Regions from separate parts of the Cupriavidus sp. 86D6 genome, predicted to be linked through region 2. Evidence: predicted binding sites of a transcription regulator. Region 2 holds the regulator's gene; the other holds the start of a gene.
The links. The regulator NrdR, encoded in region 2, represses ribonucleotide reductase genes. The targets are predictions, from matches to a motif close to CACNANATNTNGTG.

Region 1: a site for NrdR is predicted at 4,530-4,543, ahead of AC3G88_RS00355 (ribonucleoside-diphosphate reductase subunit alpha). Genes of this name have one in related genera too.

The regions. Positions count from the first base shown of each region.
Region 1 is NZ_JBYPSB010000001.1:77,563-82,946, reverse strand. Features, by position in the region: gene AC3G88_RS00360 (ribonucleotide-diphosphate reductase subunit beta) at 10-1,200, opposite strand; gene AC3G88_RS00355 (ribonucleoside-diphosphate reductase subunit alpha) at 1,338-4,286, opposite strand; gene ampD (1,6-anhydro-N-acetylmuramyl-L-alanine amidase AmpD) at 4,990-5,384, opposite strand, start outside.
Region 2 is NZ_JBYPSB010000001.1:433,585-438,968, forward strand. Features, by position in the region: gene AC3G88_RS01975 (pilus assembly PilX family protein) at 1-201, opposite strand, end outside; gene AC3G88_RS01980 (PilW family protein) at 257-1,099, opposite strand; gene pilV (type IV pilus modification protein PilV) at 1,096-1,650, opposite strand; gene AC3G88_RS01990 (GspH/FimT family pseudopilin) at 1,655-2,299, opposite strand; gene nrdR (transcriptional regulator NrdR) at 2,515-2,982, opposite strand; gene glyA (serine hydroxymethyltransferase) at 3,156-4,403, opposite strand; ZMP/ZTP riboswitch at 4,584-4,687, opposite strand; gene ybgC (tol-pal system-associated acyl-CoA thioesterase) at 4,856-5,260, shown strand; gene tolQ (protein TolQ) at 5,257-5,384, shown strand, end outside.

The sequences.
Region 1 (5,384 bases), 360 kb from region 2:
TTCAACCGGTCAGTCCCACGACAACGCGCCGCCGGTCTGGTACTCGATCACGCGCGTTTCGAAGAAGTTGCGCTCCTTCTTCAGGTCGATCATCTCGCTCATCCACGGGAACGGGTTTTCCTCGTTCGGGAACAGCTGGTCCAGGCCGATCTGCTGGCAACGGCGGTTGCAGATGTAGCGCAGGTAGCCCTTGAACATCGGCGCGTTCAGACCCAGCACGCCGCGCGGCATGGTGTCCTCGGCGTAGCGGTATTCCAGATCCACGGCCTTCTTGAACAGTTCGGTGATCTCGGCCTTGAACTCGGGCGTCCACAGGTGCGGGTTCTCGAGCTTGATCTGGTTGATCAGGTCGATGCCGAAGTTGCAGTGCAGCGATTCGTCGCGCAGGATGTACTGGTACTGCTCGGCGGCACCGGTCATCTTGTTCTGGCGACCCATGGCCAGGATCTGCGTGAAGCCCACGTAGAAGAACAGCCCTTCCATGATGCAGGCGAAGACGATCAGGCTCTTCAGCAGCTTCTGGTCGTTCTCCGGCGTGCCGGTCTTGAACGACGGATCGGTCAGCGTGTCGATGAACGGGATCAGGAACTCGTCCTTGTCGCGGATCGACTGCACTTCATGGTACGCGTTGAAGATCTCGGCCTCGTTCAGGCCCAGCGATTCCACGATGTACTGGTACGCGTGCGTGTGGATCGCCTCTTCGAAGGCCTGGCGCAGCAGGTACTGGCGGCATTCCGGCGCCGTGATCTGGCGGTAGGTGCCCAGCACGATGTTGTTGGCGGCCAGCGAGTCGGCCGTCACGAAGAAGCCCAGGTTGCGCTTGATGATGCGGCGCTCGTCCTCGGTCAGACCGTTCGGGTCCTTCCACAGGGCGATGTCGCGCGACATGTTGATTTCCTGCGGCATCCAGTGGTTGGCGCAGCCGGCCAGGTACTTTTCCCAGGCCCACTTGTACTTGAACGGCACCAGCTGGTTCACGTCCGTGGCGCCGTTGATCACGCGCTTGTCGGCGGCGTTCACGCGGCGCGTGCTCTGGGCGGCGGCGGCGTTCGGGTTGTTGCCGAGGATGCCCGTCGGCGCGGTGGCGGCCGGCGGCAGCACGCCTTGCTGGTCGGGCGTGGCGGACGGCGCGGCGGGTTGCAGGGCAGGCTGCGGCGCAGCTTGCGGCGTGGCTTGAACGTCGTCGTCCCAGCTCAGCATGTTGTGTTCTCCGATGATTCGATTAGGGGCGGCTGGTGGCCAGCATCACGCATCCGGGTCAGGATGCGCCGGCCCTCTCCCCCGGCCCCTCTCCCGCATGCGGGAGAGGGGTGAAAACCGAGGGGGTTGGTATGACGTTACTGGCAGGCTTCGCACTCTTCGAAGCCGGGGTCGCCCGGACGCATCGGGCAGACCGCGCCTTCGGCTTCCGGCATGGCCGGGGCCGCGGCGGCGGCCGCGTCGATGGCCGACTGGCCGTCCGCGCCCGACGACACCGCGTTCAGCGAACCGCGCGTCACGGTGGACTTCTCCACGTGCGTGGCGGCCATCGTGCGCAGGTAGTACGTGGTCTTCAGGCCACGCAGCCAGGCCAGCTTGTACGTGTCGTCCAGCTTCTTGCCCGATGCGCCGGCCATGTAGATGTTCAGCGACTGGGCCTGGTCGATCCACTTCTGGCGGCGGCTTGCGGCCTCCACCAGCCAGGTCGGCTCCACTTCGAAGGCCGTGGCGTAGATGTCGCGCAGGTCTTGCGGGATGCGGTCGATGCGGGCCAGCGAACCGTCGAAGTACTTCAGGTCGGCAACCATCACTTCGTCCCACAGGCCGCGGTCCTTCAGGTCGCGCACCAGGTAGTCGTTCACCACCGTGAATTCGCCCGACAGGTTCGACTTCACGTACAGGTTCTGGAACGTCGGCTCGGTGCAGGCGGACACGCCGATGATGTTCGAAATGGTCGCGGTCGGGGCGATCGCGATGCAGTTCGAATTGCGCATGCCGTGCTGCTTGATGCGGGCGCGCAGGCTGTCCCAGTCCATCGTCGACGACAGGTCCACGTCCAGGTAGCCGCCACGCTCTTCGGCCAGCAGCTTCAGCGAGTCCTGCGGCAGGATGCCACGGTCCCACAGCGAACCTTCATAGGTGCTGTAGCGGCCGCGCTCTTCGGCCAGCTCGGTCGAAGCCTGGTAGGCGTAGTAGCAGACCGCTTCCATCGACGTATCGGCGAACTTCACCGCGGCGTCGCTGGCGTACGGCGTGCGCAGCACGTGCAGGCAGTCCTGGAAGCCCATGATGCCCATGCCCACCGGACGGTGGCGCAGGTTCGAATTGCGCGCCTTCTCCACCGCGTAGTAGTTGATGTCGACCACGTTGTCGAGCATGCGCATCGCGGTGCGGATCGTCTTCTGCAGCTTGGCGTGGTCCAGCACGTGCGTGCCGTCGGCCTGCTGCTTCAGGTGGGCCACCAGGTTCACCGAACCCAGGTTGCACACGGCGATTTCGCTTTCGTTCGTGTTCAGCGTGATTTCCGTGCACAGGTTCGAGCTATGCACCACACCCACGTGCTGCTGCGGGCTGCGGATGTTGCACGGGTCCTTGAACGTGATCCACGGATGGCCGGTCTCGAACAGCATGCCCAGCATCTTCCGCCACAGCTGCATGGCCGGCACTTTCTTGAACAGCTTCAGTTCGCCGTTGGCAGCCTTGGCTTCGTAGCCCAGGTAAGCCTGCTCGAAGGCCTTGCCGACCTTGTCGTGCAGGTCCGGGCAGGTGGCCGGCGAGAACAGCGTCCATTCGCCGTTTTCCATCACGCGCTTCATGAACAGGTCCGGAATCCAGTTGGCCGTGTTCATGTCGTGCGTGCGGCGGCGGTCGTCGCCGGTGTTCTTGCGCAGTTCCAGGAATTCCTCGATGTCCAGGTGCCACGTTTCCAGGTAGGCGCAGACCGCGCCCTTGCGCTTGCCGCCCTGGTTCACGGCCACGGCCGTGTCGTTGACCACCTTCAGGAACGGCACCACGCCCTGCGACTTGCCGTTGGTGCCCTTGATGTGCGAGCCCAGCGCGCGCACGTTGGTCCAGTCGTTGCCCAGGCCGCCGGCGAACTTCGACAGCAGCGCGTTTTCCTTCAGGGCTTCGTAGATGCCTTCCAGGTCGTCCGACACCGTGGTCAGGTAGCACGACGACAGCTGCGAGCGGCGCGTGCCCGAGTTGAACAGCGTGGGCGTGGACGACATGAAGTCGAACGACGACAGCAGCTGGTAGAACTCGATGGCGCGGGCTTCGCGATCCTTTTCTTCCAGCGCCAGGCCCATGGCCACGCGCATGAAGAATGCCTGCGGCATTTCGATGCGCACTTCATCCACGTGCAGGAAGTAGCGGTCGTACAGCGTCTGCAGGCCCAGGTAGTTGAACTGGAAGTCGCGCGAGGCGTCCAGCGCGGCACCCAGCCGGGCCAGGTCGTACGTGGCCAGCTTTTCGTCGAGCAGTTCAGCTTCGATGCCGCGGGCGATGAACTTCGGGAAGTACTCGGCGTACTTCGTCGACATTTCGGCCTGGGTCACTTCGGCGCCCAGGATTTCCTTGCGGATCGTGTGCAGCAGGATGCGGGCGGTCACCTGGCTGTAGGCCGGGTCCTTCTCGATCAGCGTACGCGCGGCCAGGATGGCCGAGTCGTAGACCTGCGTCATCGGCACGCCGTCGTACAGGTTCTTGAGCGTTTCCTTCAGGATCGGCTCGGCGCTGACGGCATTGCCCAGGCCGCTGCAGGCGTTGTCGATCAGCGCGTGCAGCGCCGCCAGGTCCAGCGGACGCGTGACGCCGTTGTCCGTCACGTTGAACGACGCACCCGATTCCTGCACGCGGGCCACGGCCTGTGCGTTGGCCTGGGCGCGCTCCTGCGTGCGCTTTTCGCGGTACAGCACATAGGCACGGGCCACCTCATGCTCGCCCGAGCGCATCAGCGCCAGTTCCACGTGGTCCTGCACGTCCTCGATATGGAAGGTGCCGCCATTCGGGCGGCTGCGCACCAGCGCGCGCACCACGGACTGCGTCAGTTGTTCCACCAGCTCGCGCACGCGGGCCGATGCCGCGCCCTGGCCACCGTTGACGGCCAGGAAGGCCTTGGTCACGGCCACGGCAATCTTGTTCGGCTCGAACGCCACCACTGCGCCGTTGCGGCGGATCAGCTTGTAATCCTGGTACGACACACCTGCAGCGGCAGGGCTCTGCTGCGAGCTACCGGCTGCTGCGCCACCGATGCCGGTTGCGCCAGTCACGCCGGTGGTTTGTTGTTCGTTTTGGGCCGTTTGCATGAGGTAACTCCGGTATTAACCCTGAAATGAATACTTCTGTTCTTGTACTGAGACGACAAAGTCCCTAGCAAAATGCGCTATATAAGTCACTTGATTCAGGCGATGCCAGATGCGAACCAAACTGCTTGTGCGGACACTTTGCTAGGGACTTTCGGTACTGCTCCGGCCCGCCAATCCCTGTGCAGTGAATCTCGCATCTTGCTGCGACGATTGCTGCACCTGCGGCCGGTTCCCCGGTAGCACCACTAGATGTTGTGGTGCCGTTCGAAACTGGGCCTAAGTATAGTGAAAAGAGGCCACATGACCAGTCTTGACAAGTGCGGTCTGGGGTCTTGGCCGCCCGGTGCGGCGGCGCCACATTCCCGCAAAGCGCGCTGCCTCAAGGCTTGGCGGCGTCACGTTCGGTGGCGCACAAAATCCTGAAAATTTTTTAATGGGAATGGATCACCGATAGGTGACCCAGGATGGGGCGCGCCCGCGACCGCCGGGGGCGCGATTGTAGCCGCCCTTGCGCCGAAATGAAGCGGCGTACACGCAACTGCACAGGGAATTTTCATCGCGATGACACCCTACGGTGCGTGAGGTTTTGCCGGCGCCACATTCCCCGTTTTGATGCCACGGGGCGTTTGCGGCGTTTGTGCAACACAGTGAATATCCCTACACAGATTCGCCCGGCCGTGCCGATACGGCCGACCCCATCGATCTATCGATCCCCCGATTGCGGGCGATAGGGCAGCAGCGCGGCAGGCAGGCCCGCCAGCCTGACGAAGCGGTCCCAGTCGAAATGCGGCCCCGGATCGGTCTTGCGCCCAGGGGCAATGTCGCTGTGCCCCGCCACGCCCTGGATCGCGTACGCGGCACGCAGCCCGGCCACCAGCGCGGCGGCGGTGTCGTACTGGACCAGCGTGAACGGCTGGTCGTCGGCGCCCTCGATCTCGATGCCGATCGAGAAGTCGTTGCAGCGTGGCCGTCCGCAGTATTCGGATTGCCCCGCATGCCACGCGCGCTGCGTGCAGGCCACGAACTGCACCAGTTCGCCGTCACGGGCGATCAGGAAGTGGGCCGACACACGCACATCGCGGATGGTCTCGAAGAACG
Region 2 (5,384 bases):
CGAGCCCGTCAGGCCGTTCAGTTTGCGGTACGTGGTGATGTCCATGCGTGCATCGCGCAGTGCGGATTCCGCCGCCTGGAGGGCCACGCTCTCGTCCCGGGTGTTACGGGCAAGGCGCTCGGAGTTGAGGCTCATGGTGCTGGCGGCCAGCCCGGCAAGTGTCAGGATGACCAGGAGCAGCAGAACCAGGATCAGCGACATGCCACGCTGCCCGGTGCGGCGGGACGTTGGGTGAATGCGGTGTTTCATGGCCGGCCTATGTCAGTCGGTTGCGAAGGGCGATGTAGAACGTGAAATGCCTGTGAAGACGGCCGTCCGCGGCCAGTTGCATCACGCTGCCGGCATCCCCGTTGGGCGCCAGGTCACCGGGTGCGTACGTGGTGCCGAAATGGTTGATCTTCGTCTTGACCATGTCGGGATTGGTGGTGCTGTTGCCGCGCAGTACGACGGACACGCGTACGGCCAGGACGTTGTCCATGTTTGCGGCCGCCCCGGGCCGCACAAAGCGGTTCACCACCATGTCGTTGTCGGTGTCCTCGCCCAGCAGGATCTGGAGCGCCTCGACATTGCGGAAGAGAGGCGTGGGGGTGCCATTTACCTCGCACTGCAGCCATGGAACACCGTCCGCGTCCTTGACGATCGAATAGATCTCGGTGGTCTGCACGTTGCCGTTCACGTCGTTGCCGCTGCAATCGACCGAACTGCCGTCAGCCTTCGGAAATGTCGGGCTGCCCGGTGCGGCGAACGGATCACCGCCGGCCATCGATGAGCCGTAGTAGCGCAGCGTCAGCGTGTCGCTGGTGTTCGCGCCACCGTCATTCGTGGCTTCCAGCGTGGGGGACACGAAGTCGTTATTCGTGTACAGGAAATCGGAGTAGCCGATCTGCCGCGCCTGGCGCTGCAGCAGCTGGGCAATGGCGCGGGCGTTTTCCTGGATCTCGCCCACATCTCCCTGCGTGCTGTTGGTGCGGCGCTGCGAAATATAGAGCGAGCTGGCTGCGAGGATCAGCAGCATGCTGATCACCATGCCGACCATCAACTCGACCAGCGTAAAGCCGCTGGCCGCGCGGCGGCGGAACTGACGGTTTGGCGTAGTCATGGGATGAGCGCGGTCGAGAAATGCTGAGGGGTACCGCCGTTGTCTTCGCTCCAGAAAATCTTGATGACATACGGCGCATTGGCGTCCTTGTCGCAGCCGTTCTTGTCTTCGGCTGACCCGGAGCCGTCGTTGGGCGTGCTGTCCGTGCAGACGATGCCGTCGCCACCGGGCATGCTTTCCCGGACGTCCGCGAGCCATGTGGCATAGGCCGTGATAGCCATCTCGTCCGGTGTGCAGCCTGCCGCGGTATAGCACTTGGCCACCGCATCGGATGACTTGGGGACGTTGAACGTGCCGTTCGTCACGGCGGTGCTGTTGCTGCGAATCTGGTCCGCCAGGTTGTAGGCCATCAGCGCGGCATAGTTGCGCATCGCGGCCGTGCGCGAGTCCACCAGCGTCTGCAATTGCAGGTTGGCCAGCGCCAGCATGCCGATCGACAGGACGATCAGCGTGACCAGCGCCTCGATCAACGAAAAGCCGCGCGCCGGGTTCCGCGCACGCGACAGCCGGCATCGATCCGCCATCGGGATCGGGGAGGAGTAGGGCGTCATGGCGTCAGGGACACGTCGACTGCAGCTGGGTGGAGGGCCGGCCGCTGCCGGTCATTGAAACCGTCTGGCCGGCTTCCGTGGCATTGCGCTCGCAGAATTTCCAGCTTGCGGTGGGCGTGCTGGAACTGCCCGTGGATCGCATGCGTACGCGATCCGGCGTGGCGCCGAGGTTGGCGGCGGTGACTTCCGTGGTGGCTTGCAGCGGATCGCTGTGCCGCACCAGTTCTTCGGTGTTGGCGTAGACGCCGTCGTTGTCCGCATCGACAAATATGATGCGGGGCAGGGTCCAGTCGTCGGAGCAGGTATTGCCGGCGCCGAGCGGGCAGACCGTCACCGTGGTGTTGCGGCGCGCGGCCTCGCTGCGGGCGAGTTCGAGGTCCGCGAACAGGCGCGTGGCATCGGCCGACAGCCGGCTGTTATGCAGGAATGACTTGAAGTTCGGTGCGGCTGCGGCGGCCAGCACGGCCAGTACCGCAATGGTCACCATCAGTTCGATCAGCGTGACCCCTCGCGCGCGCCGACGGTATCGTTGACCTGCGCGCGCGTGTACCGCCCCTGACGCCACTGCAGCCACGCCGGCATTGACCCCAGGCTTAGGCAGCAAAGACGTCAGCAAGCCCGCTGCCTTCCGGCAGAAAGACTGACCCATTTGTGACTCCCGTCCAAAAAAACGACAGTTCTTTTTTTGTTCTTTGCGCGGCGCGCTGGAATGCTGTTGCGTCCGGGCCTCTGATGGGTCCGGTTCCGCGTGTGGCGACGCTGCTGTGTCGCAGCGATTTTTATGCGATGAAAACGCGCGTTCGTCCGCCTGCCTCCTACCCGAAGGAGGTCAGTGCAGATTAGACATCTTTTTTGGCGAAGTGGCTACCCCTTTCGTGGGGTAGGGGTCGAAAATTCGTCGAGTACGTCGCGGAATTCAGACACATCCTCGAAGCTTCGGTAGACCGAAGCAAAGCGGATATAGGCGATCTTGTCGAGCTTGCGCAGTTCGCGCATGACCAGTTCGCCCACCTGGCTGCTCGGGATTTCCTTTTCGCCCAGCGCCAGCAGCTTTTCCTCGATGCGCAGGATGGCTTCGTCGATGGCTTCGGCCGAAACCGGCCGCTTGCGCAGGGCCAGCCGCATCGAATCCTTGAGCTTGGCCCGGGAATAGTCCACGCGCGAGCCGTTCTTCTTCACGATGGCCGGGAAGAACAGCTCGATGCGCTCGTAGGTGGTGAAACGGCGGTCGCAGGCTTCGCAGCGCCGGCGCCGGCGCACGGCTTCGCCGTCCTCGGAGACGCGACTGTCAAGGACCTGGGTATTGGAATGACCGCAGAAGGGGCATTTCATGCCTGACCACCTGAAGAAATATGCCAGCCCGCATTTTGCATCTTTGAGTTCTGCTGCGGGGTTGCGGCGGGTCAACCGGCGCCGCCGACCCGGGGGAGGGCGGCGCCGTTGGTGCGTACTAACTATAGATACGCTTCAGATCGCCCGGGGGGCGATCCATGCCAGCGGTCCGATCAGCCGTAGACCGGGAAGCGGCGTGTCAGTGCGGACACCTGCTCGCGAACCTTGGCGATGTTGGCTTCGTCGTGCGGGTTGTCCAGCACGTCGGCGATCAGGTTGGCCACCTGACGGGCTTCTTCTTCCTTGAAGCCGCGCGTGGTCATGGCCGGCGAGCCCAGGCGGATGCCCGAGGTCACGAACGGCTTTTCCGGATCGTTCGGGATGGCGTTCTTGTTCACCGTGATATGCGCGTCGCCCAGAATCTTCTCGGCTTCCTTGCCGGTGATCTGCTTGGCACGCAGGTCCACCAGCATCACGTGGCTTTCGGTCTTGCCCGACACGATGCGCAGGCCGCGCGCGATCAGGGTCTCGGCCAGCACGGCGGCGTTCTTCACCACTTGCTGCTGGTATTCCTGGAATGCCGGCTGCAAGGCTTCCTTGAACGCCACGGCCTTGCCGGCGATCACGTGCATCAGCGGGCCGCCCTGGATACCCGGGAAGATGGCCGAGTTGATGGCCTTTTCGTGCTCGGCCTTCATCAGGATCACGCCACCGCGCGGGCCGCGCAGGCTCTTGTGGGTGGTGGTGGTGACGAAGTCGGCGTGCGGCACCGGGTTCGGGTACACACCGGCGGCGATCAGGCCGGCGTAGTGCGCCATGTCGACCATGAAGTAGGCGCCCACTGCCTTGGCAACCTTGGCGATGCGTTCGAAATCGATGCGCAGCGAGAATGCCGAAGCGCCGGCGATGATCATCTTCGGCTTGGTTTCGTGCGCCTGCTTCTCCAGCGCGTCGTAGTCGATGTCTTCCTGGGCGTTCAGGCCGTAGCTCACGACATTGAACCACTTGCCGCTCATGTTCAGCGCCATGCCGTGGGTCAGGTGGCCGCCTTCGGCCAGGCTCATGCCCATGATGGTGTCGCCCGGCTTGAGCATGGCGAAGAACACGCCCTGGTTGGCCTGCGAGCCCGAGTTCGGCTGCACGTTGGCGGCGTCGGCGCCAAACAGCTGCTTCACGCGGTCGATGGCCAGCTGTTCCACGACGTCGACATACTCGCAGCCGCCGTAGTACCGCTTGCCGGGATAGCCCTCGGCATACTTGTTGGTCAGTTGCGAACCCTGGGCGGCCATCACGGCCGGCGAGGTGTAGTTTTCGGAGGCGATCAGCTCGATATGATCTTCCTGACGCTGGTTCTCCTTCTGGATAGCGGCGAAGACTTCGGGGTCGATCTGTTCGATCGTGAAACGGCTGCGTTCAAACATGGCGTCACTCGTCTGTAAAAAGGAAAGCGGACGGCAAAAACGATAGGAGCATCGGTTGCAGGTCGGCGCAATCGTATTAAAGCGGGAATTACTTCGCGGATAGGGCGCGCGGGAAGGCACTGGCGTCCAGCACCGGGCGCCGCTATGCGGCTGACCGGTACAGGGCGCACCCTGCTTCCCATTCGCTGCCCAGGCGAGCGGCAGGCGCATTTTTACTTCACGCCCAATGAACTTGCGCTTCCTCGTGGTAGTACCCACTGACTTCGCCAGTCGCGCAAGGTGGAATGGTTGCGGCAGAGTTTATGCGAACGCGCCGCGGGCCGCAACCCGGCAGCGGCCGGCGCCGGAGCGCGCGCCGCCTGCGCCGTCAAGGCCTTGTGGCGTATGGCTCGCAACTTGCTGTTGCAAAGTCGCCTACGGGTTAACCAGTGCGCTCCGTTACAATGCGGCCCATGCCAAATTTCGTGTGGCCGCTGCGCGTGTATTGGGAAGACACCGACGCAGGCGGCGTGGTGTTTTACGCCAACTACCTCAAGTTTTTCGAACGGGCGCGGACCGAATGGCTGCGCTCGCTCGGCATTGAGCAGCAGACCCTTGCCGATACCTCCGGCGTGGTCTTCGTCGTACGCAGCACCGCTGTGGAATACAATGCGCCCGCCCGGCTGGATGACCAGCTGGAAATCCGTACGCATATCGAACGGGTTGGGCCGGCATCGGTCCAATTCGCCCAGGAAGCGTGGCGCGGGGACTTGCTGCTGGCCAGCGGCAAAATCCGCGTGGGATGTGTCGACAAAGGCACTTTCCGTCCGGCCCCGATTCCTGCCCCTGTTCTCGCTACTATTAAAAACGCTCGATGAATCCGGTGACCGTCACACAAGACCTGTCGATCATTTCGCTGGTCCTTCACGCCAGCCTGCTGGCACAGGCCGTCATGGCGCTGCTGCTGGTGATGTCCCTGTTCTCGTGGACCTACATCTTCCG